Desulfosporosinus acidiphilus SJ4: one gene and its partner. Each later gene encodes a partner of the first gene's protein in a complex. Links are inferred from orthologs where the notes say so. Each region holds a gene or a part of one and is shown on either strand. Other genes may lie near its edges.

Region 1 (7,282 bases):
GACCGATTTCCCGTTTTCCCATAAGGCGAAGGGCTATAATAACCAAGGCATACAGTATAAGAGTTCTGAGCACGACGATGATCATTTTCCTACTCCTTTTTGGATAGATTTCTCACGCTTGGATCGACGGAATTATTTGCTAAAGTATAGTTCCCTCAAAGATTGTGAGTTATCCCTTCGATTCATTGGGTTCTCCATAATTTGGCGAATTGCCAATTTCACGCTATAATGGTCAAAAGAATTAAACATAGTTCACAAGGAGGTTTGTTCGTGGAACACTTAAATGTGCTGATTTTTTCGGCGTCATTTGGCGCCGGGCATGTTCGAGCCGCAGATGCAATTATAGAAGCTCTGCGAGCTAAGGACCCGAACGTTAAGATTACCCACCTGGACTTTGGCGCTTTTTTGAGCAAGACATTTAATTCAGTGGTTAAAAATACTTATATTGAACTTATTAAACATACTCCCAGACTATGGGGCAAGTTTTATTACCGCACTTCGAAGATCCCTCCGGGTTCCTTATTTCAGCGCTTTCTGAATGGTTTAGGGCGACGGGAATTCGTGAGATTTATTCAGGTTTTACAGCCTGACCTCGTAATTTGCACCTATCCGACGGTTGCGGGCGTTTTAGCACAACAAAGACTCAGGGGAGTGTTAAATGTTCCCTTGGTGACGGTGGTCACGGATTATGCGGTGCATAGTCAGTGGATTCACCCCGGGGTAGATCATTACATTGTAGGATGTGAAGGGGTTTATGAAGGGTTAGTAGCTCGAGGAATTAATCCCCAATCCATCCATATCAGCGGGATTCCTGTAAGTCCAAAGTTTGAAAGGACCTTGGATCGCCAAAAGATCTTGAATAAATTAAATATGAATCCCAAGCTCCCTACCGTATTAGTGATGGGCGGAGCGTATGGAGTTTTAGGCGGAGCAAAATGGCTTTGCAAAACTTTATCGGAAGCTGCAGTTCCTTTGCAGACTATTGTAGTTTGCGGGCAGGACGAAAAATTATACAAAGCTTTGGACTCGCTGGTCGAAGATAACAAGAATCCTCTGGTACGCTTCGGTTTCGTCAACAATGTTGAGGAATTGATGAGTGCAGCGGATATGATCATAACAAAGGCCGGAGGACTGACAGTTTCGGAAGCCTTGACAAAACGTCTTCCTTTAGTAATTTTCAAACCAATTCCTGGTCAAGAGGAAGAGAATGCCCGCTATTTGGCGCAAATCGGCGCCGGCCGGGTTGCAGAGAACGAAGATGAGCTGGAGAAAATTGTCTTTACCCTTTTAGAACGTCCCGAGATTTTAGAAGGAATGCGCGGAGCAGCTGCGAAGGCTGTTCCGGGTCGTGCAGCGGAACGGGCCTTGGAGGGAATCCTGCAGCTTGTGGAAGAGCGGCGCAGCACCCAGAGGATTGGTTAGGATTCGGAAGGAGTATCAAGAAAGATAGGGAGATAGAACATGTTTTGGGCAGTTATGGTAATTGGTTTCATATTGATATGTGCGGCGCTCTATACTATTATCCCTGACTTGTTTCTCCATCGCCTGGGTTTTGGAAGCTGGAAGCGGCAATATAGTCCGGGAGTTGCACTCACCTTTGATGATGGGCCTGATCCCATGATCACTCCACGTTTGCTGGAAGTATTGAAACGCCGCAAACTTTCAGTAACCTTCTTTGTAATTGCCGAAAAGGCAGCGAAATATCCGGAATTAATTCGACAGATGGTGAAAGAAGGGCATCAAATTGGTGTCCATTCCCTCTCTCATCATTATGCTTGGTTTACATCCCCATGGAAAACAGCCCGGGAATGGACAGAAAGTGTTCGTATCTTGGAGCAACTGATGGATAAAAAAATAACTTGGATGCGCCCTCCGTGGGGGACCTTTAATCTCGTCACTTGGTTGTGGCTTAAAAGACATAACATGAGAGCTGTCTTATGGAACGCCGAAGGCCATGATTGGGAGGCCCGGCGCTCACCTGAAGATATTAATGCCAGGATCCTAAAAAAGGTCAATGAGGGGTCCATTGTCGTCCTTCATGACAGCGGCGGAGAAAGCGGAGCACCGGAAAATACCCTAAGGGCCTTGGAGTTAATAGCGGACAAAATCCCGCAGCAATTAAAGTTGCCCTTTGTTCCCCTTGAATTTCCCGATTGGTCCTTGGGGCGACGCTTAACGTTCAGACTATGGGAAAAGTGGGAGCACCATTATGCTAAACAACATCATGTAGAGCGGGTTGATGATACGAATATTTTCCGTTTGGAAAAAACGATCTATGAGGGACCTGAACTTTACTCGGAAGAGGGAACCTTATTAGCGCAGAAAGGCGATACGGTGGCAGAAATCCATATCGATAATATTCGGCTTCAGGCTAAAGGACGAGACGCCCAGAAAACGGCGCTCAAGGCCATGCGTAAAGCTCTGATATCATTTCCGGATCTGGCGCGATATATAGCCAATAATCCGGGATACTCTAACATAAAAGTATTTATCGGTGAAACATTACTCTACCGCGGGGTAAAAGGGTTTGGCTTTACGGTTCAAGATTTGCCCGATACTTGGAAGAGCAAGGGTATTGCCTGGCTGCAAAGGACGATCATGCTCATCTATCATCCGGAAGGTAAAGAACGACAAAATGGTCGTTTAGGGAACAAAACGAAATTAGTTTGGATTAGCAGAGAAAAGCTGCTTTCCTACGCTGCCTCGGGAATAACCTTTGGCAATAAGGCAGTTAATGAGGGTCAAACATTACATAGCAAGACAAATGGCTAATCGTTAAGCTAATCGTTAATAGGAGCTAAGAGCAAACCTTAAGAACTTGTATGTCTTGTATTTGATTACGGAGCTTAAGTCTGGTATAATGTGCTAGTGTATTTTTCGGTTCGATTTATGCCCATTTTACGTGAAACTTTGTGATAAAGGGGGAACGATATGTTCCCCCTTAGGCAGATTTAAGCTTTAATGTCTGAAATTAAACTTTTTAGGATGTATTTGGCTTAAGCGGGGTTTGTAGTCTTGAAAAAAAGGCAAGACTATTGAAGTATCCCAAACTTGCCTTGCACATAGAGTAAATAGTGTTTTAAGGGGGAGAACATATGTCAGTCTCGGTTGAAAATGTTGAAAAAAATGTAGTGGCTTTGCAAGTTACAGTTGAAGCGGAAAAATTCGCTCAAGCTGTGGATCAAGCTGCAAAAAGCTTGGCTAAAAGGGTGAATGTTCCCGGCTTCCGCAAAGGGAAAGCTCCTCGCCGGATGGTAGAACTTCAAGTGGGTAAGGCAGCTCTCTATGATGAGGCTCTTGACCATATCATCGGGCCAGCTTATGCTCAAGCTGTTGAAGAAAGCGGAATTAATCCTGTTGATCGTCCTGATGTTGAGCTGGTTCAGATCGAAGAGGGTAAAGAACTGATTTTTAAAGCTAAAGTCGTCGTTCGCCCAGAAGTCATTTTAGGCGATTATAAAGGCTTAGAAATAGAACAAGATGTTGCCAGCGTCACTGAAGAAGAAGTTGTGGAAGAATTAAAGGGCAGACAACAACAGCATGCTAGACTCTTAAGCATAGAAGATGGTAAAATTGAAGATGGGGATATTGTGACCCTTGACTTTGAGGGCTTCACCAATGATGTTCCCTTTGCGGGCGGCAAGGCTGAGAATTATGAGCTTGTCATTGGTTCAGGGACCTTTATTCCTGGTTTTGAAGAAGGTCTCATAGGTGCTGAGGTTGGTAAGGAGATTGATGTCAACGTTACCTTCCCTGATGAATATCATAGTGCAGAGCTAGCAGGGCAAAAAGCTGTTTTTAAATGCAATGTTAAAAAAGTCCAACGTAAAGAGCTTTCGCCTTTAGATGATGAATTTGCAAAAGATGTTAGTGAATTTGATACTCTTGATGAATTGAAAAACGATTTGCGGAATAAATTAATGAAGATCGCTGAATCAAAAGTAAAAGATGATCACCTAAAAGCGATTATTACGAAAGTGGTAGACAACGCCAGTGTTGAAATTCCAGAAGCGATGTTTACGCAACGAATTGATGAGATGTTCGAGGAATTGAATACCAGCCTCATTCAGCAGGGAATGAACATGGATCAGTACTATCAGTTTACGAACTCTTCAGAGGAAATCATGCGGGAACGATTACGTCCTCAGGCCGTGGAAAGCGTTAAAAGAGATTTAGTTTTAGAAGCTGTAGCAAAAGCAGAAGGAATTACGGTCACTGAAGACGAAGTAAATGAAGGACTCAAAAATCTTAGTGAGCGTTTTAAACAAGACCCTGCATTGCTCAAACAATCCCTTCTAGAGCGTGGACAGATGGAGTTCTATAAACAAAGTTTGATTCAAGAGAAGACCGTCAACTTTTTAGTAGAACAGAATGCCTAACTACGCCTTAGAGGGAAATTCTGAGGTATAGAGGTGAGAGGATGGCAAAGTACACCGACGACAAAAATCAACTAAAGTGTTCATTTTGCGGTAAAACCCAGGAGCAAGTCAAGAAACTGGTTGCCGGCCCGGGCGTTTATATCTGCGATGAATGTATTGAACTTTGTAATGAAATTATTGAGGAAGAGCTCACAGACGATTTGGGAGTTGAGATCGGAGAGATCTTAAAGCCTAAGGAAATCCGGGCGATTATTGATCAATATGTTATTGGTCAAGAAGAAGCGAAAAAGGCACTTTCCGTAGCGGTATACAATCATTACAAGCGTATTAATCTTGGTATGAAGATTGATGATGTGGAATTGCAGAAATCCAATATTATTATGCTTGGCCCCACTGGTTCGGGAAAAACTTTGCTGGCCTCGACTCTGGCTAAGGTTCTTAATGTTCCCTTTGCTATCGCTGATGCCACATCGCTTACAGAAGCTGGTTATGTAGGCGAGGATGTCGAAAATATTCTCTTAAAATTAATCCAAGCAGCTGATTATGATGTTGAAAAGGCAGAAAAAGGTATTGTCTATATTGACGAAATCGATAAAATTGCCCGCAAATCAGAAAACCCTTCCATTACCAGGGATGTATCAGGAGAAGGAGTTCAGCAAGCCTTACTGAAGATTCTCGAAGGAACAGTCGCCAGTGTACCTCCACAAGGTGGGCGGAAACATCCTCATCAGGAATTTATTCAGTTGGATACCACAAATATCCTCTTCATCGTCGGCGGGGCTTTTGATGGAATCGAAAAGATCATCAAGAATCGTACCGGTGAAAAGACCATGGGTTTTGGGGCCGATATCCAAAACAAAAAGGATTTGAAAATCGGGGAAGTTCTCAAAGGAATTTTGCCTGCGGACTTGCAAAAGTATGGGCTTATCCCCGAGTTTGTTGGACGTCTCCCCATCATTGTGACCTTGGATGCGCTGGATGAATCTGCCTTAGTCAGAATCCTGACTGAACCTAAAAATGCTCTGGTTAAACAGTATCAGAAGCTTATGGAATTAGACGGCGTAACTTTGGAATTTAAAGACTCGGCCCTTACATCCATTGCCTCTGAGGCGATTCGCCGCAATACCGGTGCACGGGGATTAAGAGCTATCGTGGAAGAGCTTATGCTTAATGTTATGTACGATTTGCCTTCCCGCACTGATGTAACCAAATGCGTAGTAACCCAAGAAGTAGTTCAGAAGAAGGAAGAGCCGATGTTGGTTATGGCTGATAAGGTTAAAAAAGGCAAGAAGGAAGAATCTGCCTGAACTTTGAAGCCTGAAGCCTGAGCAACAAATATGAACGATTAATACGTGGGCTGCAACAAAACCTGTAGATTTTGGTTTTGTTGCAGCCTTTTAGTTTTCTCTCTATCTTTGTGAAATTAAATGTTTTTAATTTAAATCTGCTGGCAATACTAAAAGGGAGAAAAAACTGAGAGGAAATGAGTGTATGAATGGACTGGGCGGAATAGTTATGGTCGTTCAGTTGGTTTTTGCTGTTGTCATCGGGCTGTATTTTTGGGGAATGCTCAAATCGCAACAGGGTAATAAAATCTCCGTTGAACGCGAATCACGTAAAGAACTTGAGAGGCTGCAAAAGATGCGTAAAATCGCTTTAACAACTCCTTTAGCCGAAAAAACTCGTCCTATTCATTTCGAAGAGATTATCGGTCAAAAAGAGGGTATCAAGGCGTTAAGAGCTGCGCTTTGCGGTCCCAATCCCCAGCATGTTTTGATCTATGGGGCTCCGGGTATCGGTAAAACTGCAGCTGCTCGTTTAATTTTAGAAGAGGCCAAGAAAAATCCCCTTTCTCCTTTTAAAGAGAGTGCCTGTTTCACTGAGATTGACGGGGCGACAGCTCGCTTTGACGAGAGGGGTATAGCCGATCCTCTGATAGGTTCAGTCCATGACCCGATTTACCAAGGGGCCGGAGCCATGGGTTTGGCTGGAATTCCTCAGCCAAAACAGGGAGCTGTCACGAAAGCCCATGGAGGCATCCTATTTATTGACGAAATAGGGGAACTTCATCCGATCCAGATTAATAAGCTTCTAAAAGTTTTGGAAGACCGAAAAGTAATTTTAGAAAGTGCCTATTACAGTTCAGAGGATCCGAATATTCCCCAGCATATTCACGATATTTTCCAGAATGGGCTTCCGGCAGATTTTCGTCTTGTTGGGGCCACCACTCGCAGCCCGGAGGAAATCCCGCCTGCCATACGCTCCCGGTGCATGGAAGTTTACTTCCGTGGCTTGCTTCCCGACGAAATTGCGGAGATTGCTCGTGTTGCCGCAGCAAAAATGGATATGACCTTTACTCCGAGTGCCATAGAAGTCATTAAGCAATTTGCCTCTAATGGACGGGAAGCTGTTAATATGGTCCAACTAGCCGCAGGGGTAGCCTTAACAGAACGCCTGACAGAAGTGGACGTGGAAATTGTTGAATGGGTGGTCACTACAGGACAATATACCCCTCGTCCCGAAAGGAAGGTCCCGGCGGAAGCCAGCATAGGAGTTGTTAACGGACTTGCTGTTTATGGCCCTAATATGGGTGCCTTATTGGAACTTGAAGTAACCGCCATGCCTGTTGCCCCAGGTACAGGTAACCTTCTTGTCACAGGGATTGTTGAAGAAGAAGAGCAAGGGAGTGCCGGTAAGAAGATTCGGCGGAAGAGCATGGCCCGCAGTTCCGTGGAGAATGTCCTTACGGTCCTCAGGCGGCAGTTAGGAATTGAGCCGGGAAACTATAATATTCATGTTAATTTTCCCGGCGGGGTGCCTATAGATGGGCCATCAGCGGGAATAGCCATTGCCACTGCCACAGTTTCCGCAATCCTGCAGCAGAAAGTGGATAATTATGTGGC
Region 2 (7,216 bases), 4.0 Mb from region 1 along the record:
TTCCCGCGAACATTGATGGTGTGAATGTCCACTACGGAAACCTTAAACATTTTTTCTACTGCGGCTTTGATTTCGATTTTATTAGCTGCTGGATTAACCCAGAAGGAGTATTTGTTTTCCTCAACAAGACCTACTGATTTTTCAGAGATAACCGGACTTTTGAGGACCTCACGTGCGTCGCGCATTACGCAAACACCTCCTCTGTTTTTGAGATCGCAGCCTTAGTCATGACAAGAACATCATGGTTGAGCAAGTCTACGACATTCATCCCAGCAACATCCATGGTGACTACACCCTCTATGTTACTAGCCGAACGGAAAACCGCTTCGTCAACCTCATCCGTGACAATCATTGCCTTCTTGCTGACTTGCAGAGCCTTGAGAAGTTTAACGATTTCACGTGTCTTAACCTCTTCCAATTTCAGAGCATCCAACACGATAAGCTGTTGTTCTATGACTTTCGAAGAAAGTGCTGAGTGTAAAGCCAGACGTCTAACTTTCTTCGGCAATTTAAATCCATACTTACGCGGTTTCGGTGCGAATACAACACCGCCGCCTCTCCAAACAGGGGAGCGTGAACTTCCGGAACGTGCACGGCCAGTTCCCTTTTGACGCCATGGTTTGCGTCCGCCTCCGCGTACTTCGCCGCGCAGCAGAGCTGATTGCGTTCCGTGCCGCAGAGAAGCTAATTGGGAAACAACGGCTGAATGAAGAACAGGAACATTGGGTGTAATTCCAAAGATATTATCACTTAGTTCAATTTCACCAACAGGTGCGCCTTGCATATTTACTACTTGAACTTTAGGCATTGCTTATTCCTCCTTTCTCAGTGCTACTTCGCCTTGACAGAAGGCTTCAGAATGAGCAATGATTTTTTCGCTCCCGGGACAGCCCCTTTGATCAAGATCAGGTTTTTATCTAAGTCAACTCGGATGACCTCCAAGTTTTGTACAGTTACACGCTCGCCGCCCATACGGCCTGGCAAAACACGGCCTTTGAAAACACGAGCCGGGCCTTTCGCGCCAAGGGAACCTGAGCGACGATGATATTTTGAACCGTGAGCCATTGGTCCGCGGCTGGCACCGTTGCGTTTAATCATACCTTCAAAGCCTTTGCCTCTTGAAGTACCAACGACATCCACGCGATCGCCGACTGTAAACAGGTCCGCATTGACTTCTTGACCAATTTCATAGCTGTCGATGTCTTCTACCCTGAATTCTCTGACATAACGCATAGGCTTCAAGTTTGCCTTTTGGAAATGTCCTTGGCGAGGCTTGTTGGTCAATCCTTCACGAAGTACAGAAAAACCCAGTTGAACAGCATTATATCCGTCTGTAGCAACTGTCTTCTTTTGTACCACAGGGCAAGGACCAGCTTCCACCACTGTGACCGGAATGACTTTTCCTTCGCTAGTGAAGACTTGGGTCATCCCTATTTTTTTACCTAGAATTCCTTTTGACACGAATGCCACCTCCTAGACACTTTGAAGTGCGCCGGATTACTCTGGTGCACGAGAGTGTCATCTTATTTATCTCATCGCAATTTTTCTACACGCTACCGGGCGTTTCTCGCGACAAGTACAACATATTATATCACAAGACTTATAATTAAGCTACAAAAAAATAAAGAATTAGAGCTTAATCTCAATATCAACCCCAGCGGGGAGATCTAAGCGCATTAAGGCATCCACAGTTTTTGACGTAGGCTCAAGGATATCAATGAGGCGCTTATGCGTCCGCATCTCAAATTGTTCCCTTGAATCCTTGTTAACATGAGGGGAACGCAAAATTGTGTAAATGTTCTTCTCAGTAGGGAGAGGAATCGGTCCACTGACTTGAGCTCCTGTCCTCTTTGCGGTTTCTACAATACGTTCTGCAGATTGATCCAAGGTTTTGTGATCAAAAGCCTTTAAGCGAATTCTGATTTTTTGGCTCATTTTAAATTCTACCTCCTTAAATTCCCGTTACACGGGTTGAGCGCAAAAATTCCCCAGGCAAGCGGAGTCACCTGCCTAGCAACCTTTTGCGCCATTCCAGATATCAGAGGTCAGATGGCATTCCTTCACCTGACCTTCACAATTAGAGAGGAAGAATCTCTTCCTCTCTAATTTAGTGTCTTTAAAAGACTAATTACTCGTTAATTTTGGCAACAATTCCTGAACCTACAGTTCTGCCGCCTTCACGGATAGCAAAACGAAGTCCTTCTTCCATAGCGATTGGAGTAATGAGTTCAACATCAATCGTTACACGGTCGCCGGGCATAACCATTTCAGTTCCTTCAGGAAGATCGATTACACCGGTAACATCGGTTGTACGGAAATAGAATTGAGGACGATAGTTGTTGAAGAAAGGAGTATGACGTCCGCCTTCTTCTTTGTTCAGGATGTAAACCTCTCCGGAAAACTTGGTGTGAGGTTTAATGGAGCCGGTTTTCGCTAAAACTTGACCGCGCTCAATATCTTTACGCTCAACACCACGGAGGAGTGCACCGATATTGTCTCCAGCTTGTGCTTGGTCTAAGAGTTTACGGAACATCTCAACGCCGGTTACAACAGTTTTACGAGCAGCGGTGCTTAATCCGACGATCTCAACTTCGTCTCCGACCTTCACTTGACCACGCTCAACACGACCGGTAGCAACGGTACCACGACCGGTAATGGTGAAAACATCCTCAACTGGCATCAAGAAAGGCTTATCGGTGTCACGTTCCGGAGTAGGAATGTAGGAATCAACTGCATCCATAAGGTTCCAGATTTTTCCGCACCACTCGCAATCGCGTTTTCCGCAGCCACATTGCAGTGCTTTAAGTCCAGATCCGGGAACGATGGGAATATTGTCGCCATCAAATTCATAAGAACTTAAGAGTTCACGAATTTCCATTTCTACGAGCTCTATAAGTTCGGCGTCATCAACCATGTCGGCTTTATTAAGCCAAACAACGATACTGGGAACACCAACTTGGCGAGCCAAGAGAATGTGTTCACGGGTTTGCGGCATAGGACCGTCAGCAGCAGATACAACGAGGATTGCGCCGTCCATTTGAGCAGCACCGGTGATCATGTTCTTGACATAGTCAGCGTGCCCTGGGCAGTCAACGTGTGCATAGTGACGGGTTTCGGTTTCGTACTCAACGTGAGCGGTAGAAATGGTAATACCACGTTCACGCTCTTCCGGAGCTTTGTCGATTTGGTCAAATGCTGTAGCTACAGCACCGCCGACTTTAGAAAGAACAACAGTGATTGCAGCTGTGGTCGTTGTTTTACCGTGGTCTACGTGTCCGATGGTTCCAACGTTAACATGTGGTTTTGTACGTTCGTATTTCGCTTTTCCCATGTTTTTCACTCCTTTTAAATATTTCAGGGTTTTTATAATTCAGCGAGGTACCGAAGTTCAAACCCTCTTCAAGCTTGAAAAGAATTTGAACCCCGGTCTTTAATCCTTGCTTACGCACCTTGACGTTTTGCTATAATGCCGTCAGCAATGGTCTTTGGAACATCTTCGTAATGGTCAAATTGCATCACGTATACTCCACGACCTTGGGTGGCTGACCGTAAATCTGTCGAATAACCAAACATTTCAGCGAGAGGAACAAAGCCGCGTACAACTTGGGAATTACCGCGAGCTTCCATTCCTTCAATACGTCCACGACGTGAGCTGATATCACCGATGACATCACCCATATATTCCTCAGGGACCGTTACTTCAACTTTCATAACAGGTTCCAAAATTACCGGGTCGGCTTTAGCGGTACCGGCTTTGAAAGCCATAGAGCCGGCAATCTTAAAGGCCATTTCTGAAGAGTCAACATCGTGATAGGAGCCGTCAACGACTGTAGCCCGTATATCGAGAGCAGGATATCCTGCGAGAATACCGTTTTGCATAGCTTCTTCGATACCATCGCCGATTGGGTTAATATATTCGCGAGGAATAACCCCACCAACAATTTTATTGACAAATTCAAAACCGGATCCTGGTTCCATAGGTTCAAATTCAACCCAGCAGTGTCCGTATTGACCACGGCCGCCTGACTGACGTACGAACTTTCCTTCAGCTTTAACCGCTTTGCGGATAGTTTCTTTATAGGCAACCTGAGGACGTCCTACGTCACATTGAACTTTAAATTCCCGCTGTAAACGGTCAACAATAATCTCCAGATGGAGTTCACCCATACCGGCGATAATTGTTTGCCCCGTCTCAACGTCTGTACGCATTCTGAACGTTGGGTCTTCTTCAGCCAAACGTGATAAGGCGCCGCCCATTTTCTCCTGGTCTGCTTTTGTCTTTGGCTCGATTGCAACATCGATAACCGGCTCAGGGAAGACCATTTTTTCAAGAATAATCGGCTGTTTCTCATCACAAAGTGTATCTCCAGTGGTCGTATCTTTCAGACCGACTGCTGCTGCTATATCGCCTGAGCGAACCTCCGGAATGTCTTCACGGTGGTTAGCGTGCATTTGGAGAATACGGCCGATCCGTTCCTTCTTACCTTTTGTTGAGTTGAATACATAAGAACCGGCGCTTAGTACCCCGGAATAGACCCGGAAGAAAGCCAGTTTCCCAACAAAGGGGTCTGCCATGATCTTAAAGGCCAAGGCGGAAAATGGTTCGGTGTCGGATGCAGTTCTATGATCATCTTCTCCGGTATCCGGATTAACACCTTTAATTGGAGGAACATCCAACGGAGATGGCATATAGTCAACAACAGCATCCAAGAGAGGTTGAACGCCTCTATTCTTAAAAGCTGAACCGCACAACACCGGAATAAACTTGTTGCCTATAACGCCGTTGCGAATACCCGCGCGGATTTCCTCTTCGGTTAATTCTTCACCTTCGAGATATTTCATCATGAGCTCTTCGCTGGTCTCGGCAACAGCCTCAACGAGCTTTTCTCGGTATTCATTCGCTAAATCCTGTAACTCTTCAGGGATCGCATTATGCTCTGCGGTTGTTCCTAAATCATCCGTGTAAATGATCGCTGTCATTGTTACCAGATCTACGACGCCTTTAAAGCTGTCTTCCACGCCAATAGGCACCTGAATCGGAACAGGCCTGGCACCCAATCGGTCAGAGATCATGGAAACACCACGGAAGAAGTCGGCTCCCATCCGGTCCATTTTATTAATATAAGCAATACGCGGAACCTTGTATTTATCCGCCTGACGCCAAACCGTTTCAGACTGGGGCTCAACTCCGCCTACGGAACAAAATACCGCTACAGCACCGTCGAGCACCCGCAGAGAACGTTCAACTTCTACAGTGAAGTCCACGTGCCCAGGTGTGTCAATAATGTTAATCCGATTGTTTCTCCATTGACAAGTTGTTGCCGCAGAAGTAATCGTAATACCGCGCTCTTGTTCTTGGACCATCCAGTCCATCGTTGCTGCGCCATCATGAACTTCACCAATTTTATGCACACGTCCTGTATAGAAAAGAATACGTTCTGTAACAGTTGTCTTCCCGGCGTCAATATGGGCCATGATTCCAATATTACGCGTATTTTCAAGTGAATTTTGTCTTGCCACTGCGATTCCCCCTTTCTGTCAAAATCAGTGTGCCACAAACTACCACTTGTAATGCGCAAAAGCTTTATTCGCTTCAGCCATTTTATGCATATCTTCCTTCTTTTTGACAGAGCCGCCTGTATTGTTAGCTGCATCGAGCAACTCAGCAGCAATTTTCTCTTGCATCGTTTTCTCGCCGCGCTTACGCGCCATAGCAACAAGCCAGCGGAGTGCGAGAGTCGAACGACGTTCTGCACGTACTTCGATAGGAACTTGATAGTTGGCTCCACCGACACGACGGGCCTTAACTTCCAAAACCGGCATTACGTTTTTCAGGGCATTATTAAAGACTTCCAGCGGATCTTTACCGGCTTTTTCCTGAATCATATCAAAGGCGCTGTAGCAAATAGCCTCAGCAGTCCCCTTCTTACCATCTAACATAATCTGATTGATAAACTTTGTTACTGTCTGGTTCTTATAAATCGGATCAGGCAGAACTTCCCGTTTAGCAATATATCCCTTACGTGGCATCAGTATCCCTCCTTTATAGCGTACTCAATCATCCTAAATCAAATTAGGCTTTTTTGGGACGTTTTGCTCCGTATTTCGAGCGGCCTTGGGCGCGTTTTTGCACAGCTGTTGTATCAAGGGCACCGCGAATTACGTGATACCGTACGCCAGGCAGATCTTTAACACGACCTCCGCGGAGAAGAACCACGGAGTGCTCTTGCAGGTTGTGACCAATACCGGGAATATATGCAGTAACTTCCAGTTGATTTGTCAAACGAACACGAGCAACCTTACGAAGCGCTGAGTTAGGCTTTTTAGGAGTTGTCGTATAAACCCTTGTGCACACCCCTCTCTTTTGCGAGGAACCGCCCGACGGGAATTGTTTACGTTTAAGAGAGTTATAGCCCCACTGTAAAGCTGGAGCTGTCGATTTTTTTCCAACTGAAGTACGACCTTTGCGAATGAGTTGGTTGATTGTCGGCATGTCTCCACCTCCTTTCTGATCAAATCAATATACAAGGAATTGCTTGCTTCAGCATTTAGCAAGCAATTCCAAAACCAGCACGATACATTAGTCTTCCAAGATCGCCGCCACCGCAGTACCCACTTCAATTCCGCAGGCATTGCCAAGTTCCTTCATGGTTGAGACTTCTATGCGTTCAACATTATGGGTCCTGCACCATTCAAGAATCGGACGTAAAACATGAGCTTCGGCATCTTTTGCTACATAAACACAACGAACCGTACCTTTTTCCAAGGCGCGTTGGGTTTGCTTTAAGCCGACGGTCTTATTTCTAGCTTGTTTAAAGGTTTCATCAAGCAGCAATATGCTTTCCTCCCTTAGTCACACACTATAGTAGTTTAGCATTTGCATTCAAACGTGTCAATAATTTCAAACCGGATTTGCATCGAAGGTTTTGATATTTCGATAGCGAGCCATGCCCGTTCCTGCAGGAATAAGCTTACCGATGATAACATTCTCTTTGAGACCTAAGAGGGGGTCCACTTTTCCTTTGATCGCTGCTTCGGTAAGGACTCGGGTTGTTTCTTGGAACGAAGCAGCAGACAGGAAGGAATCTGTGGCCAACGAGGCTTTGGTTATCCCCAGCAATACTGCGTGAGCGACAGCCGGTTCTCCTCCATTGGCAATTGCTTTGGCGTTCTCGTCCTGAAAATCAAAAATATCAATGAGACCGCCCGGCAGCAG

Evidence for each region.
Region 2: the proteins of tig (region 1) and rpsG are in contact, whole or in part, in a crystal structure (PDB 3GTY), measured with the Thermotoga maritima proteins. The link is inferred for Desulfosporosinus acidiphilus SJ4 from one-to-one orthologs. Residues at the interface, in WP_004081061.1 of Thermotoga maritima: Glu122, Val124, Val129, Leu130, Tyr133, Glu188, Gly259, Ile262, Tyr263, Glu266, Ser270, Glu273, Gln274, Glu277, Arg308, Gln311, Ile312, Ser315, Tyr316, Glu325, Arg329, Arg336, Leu363, Phe366, Trp367, Arg373, Leu377, Arg381, Leu384, Glu387; in WP_004081843.1 of Thermotoga maritima: Lys34, Lys52, Lys55, Glu59, Arg62, Gln63, Glu66, Asn67, Lys69, Val71, Arg95, Ala109, Lys110, Lys111, Gly112, Arg113, Pro114, Glu117, Glu121, Ile124, Ala125, Tyr127, Asn128, Asn129, Thr130, Gly131, Lys135, Asp139, Arg142, Met143.

What each region holds. Positions count from the first base shown.
Region 1 is NC_018068.1:4,485,965-4,493,246, reverse strand. What follows is about bases 2,251-5,237. They hold tig (trigger factor), read left to right. Parts: upstream 2,251-3,095; coding sequence 3,096-4,379; downstream 4,380-5,237. Other genes in these bases: clpX (ATP-dependent Clp protease ATP-binding subunit ClpX), read left to right, coding at 4,421-5,237; DESACI_RS20670 (polysaccharide deacetylase family protein), read left to right, coding at 2,251-2,772. In the rest of the region: DESACI_RS20680 (DUF421 domain-containing protein), read right to left, coding at 1-85; DESACI_RS20675 (MGDG synthase family glycosyltransferase), read left to right, coding at 271-1,422; more of DESACI_RS20670, read left to right, coding at 1,462-2,250; more of clpX, read left to right, coding at 5,238-5,686; ATP-dependent protease LonB, read left to right, coding at 5,871-7,282. UniProt on the Bacillus subtilis protein: Involved in protein export. Acts as a chaperone by maintaining the newly synthesized protein in an open conformation. Functions as a peptidyl-prolyl cis-trans isomerase.
Region 2 is NC_018068.1:494,682-501,897, reverse strand. What follows is about bases 4,296-7,216. They hold rpsG (30S ribosomal protein S7), read right to left. Parts: upstream 6,031-7,216; coding sequence 5,560-6,030; downstream 4,296-5,559. Other genes in these bases: rpoC (DNA-directed RNA polymerase subunit beta'), read right to left, coding at 6,902-7,216; DESACI_RS02365 (L7Ae/L30e/S12e/Gadd45 family ribosomal protein), read right to left, coding at 6,581-6,832; rpsL (30S ribosomal protein S12), read right to left, coding at 6,074-6,493; fusA (elongation factor G), read right to left, coding at 4,296-5,520. Also shown: DESACI_RS02405 (50S ribosomal protein L23), read right to left, coding at 1-185; rplD (50S ribosomal protein L4), read right to left, coding at 185-808; rplC (50S ribosomal protein L3), read right to left, coding at 832-1,461; rpsJ (30S ribosomal protein S10), read right to left, coding at 1,630-1,935; tuf (elongation factor Tu), read right to left, coding at 2,129-3,331; more of fusA, read right to left, coding at 3,442-4,295.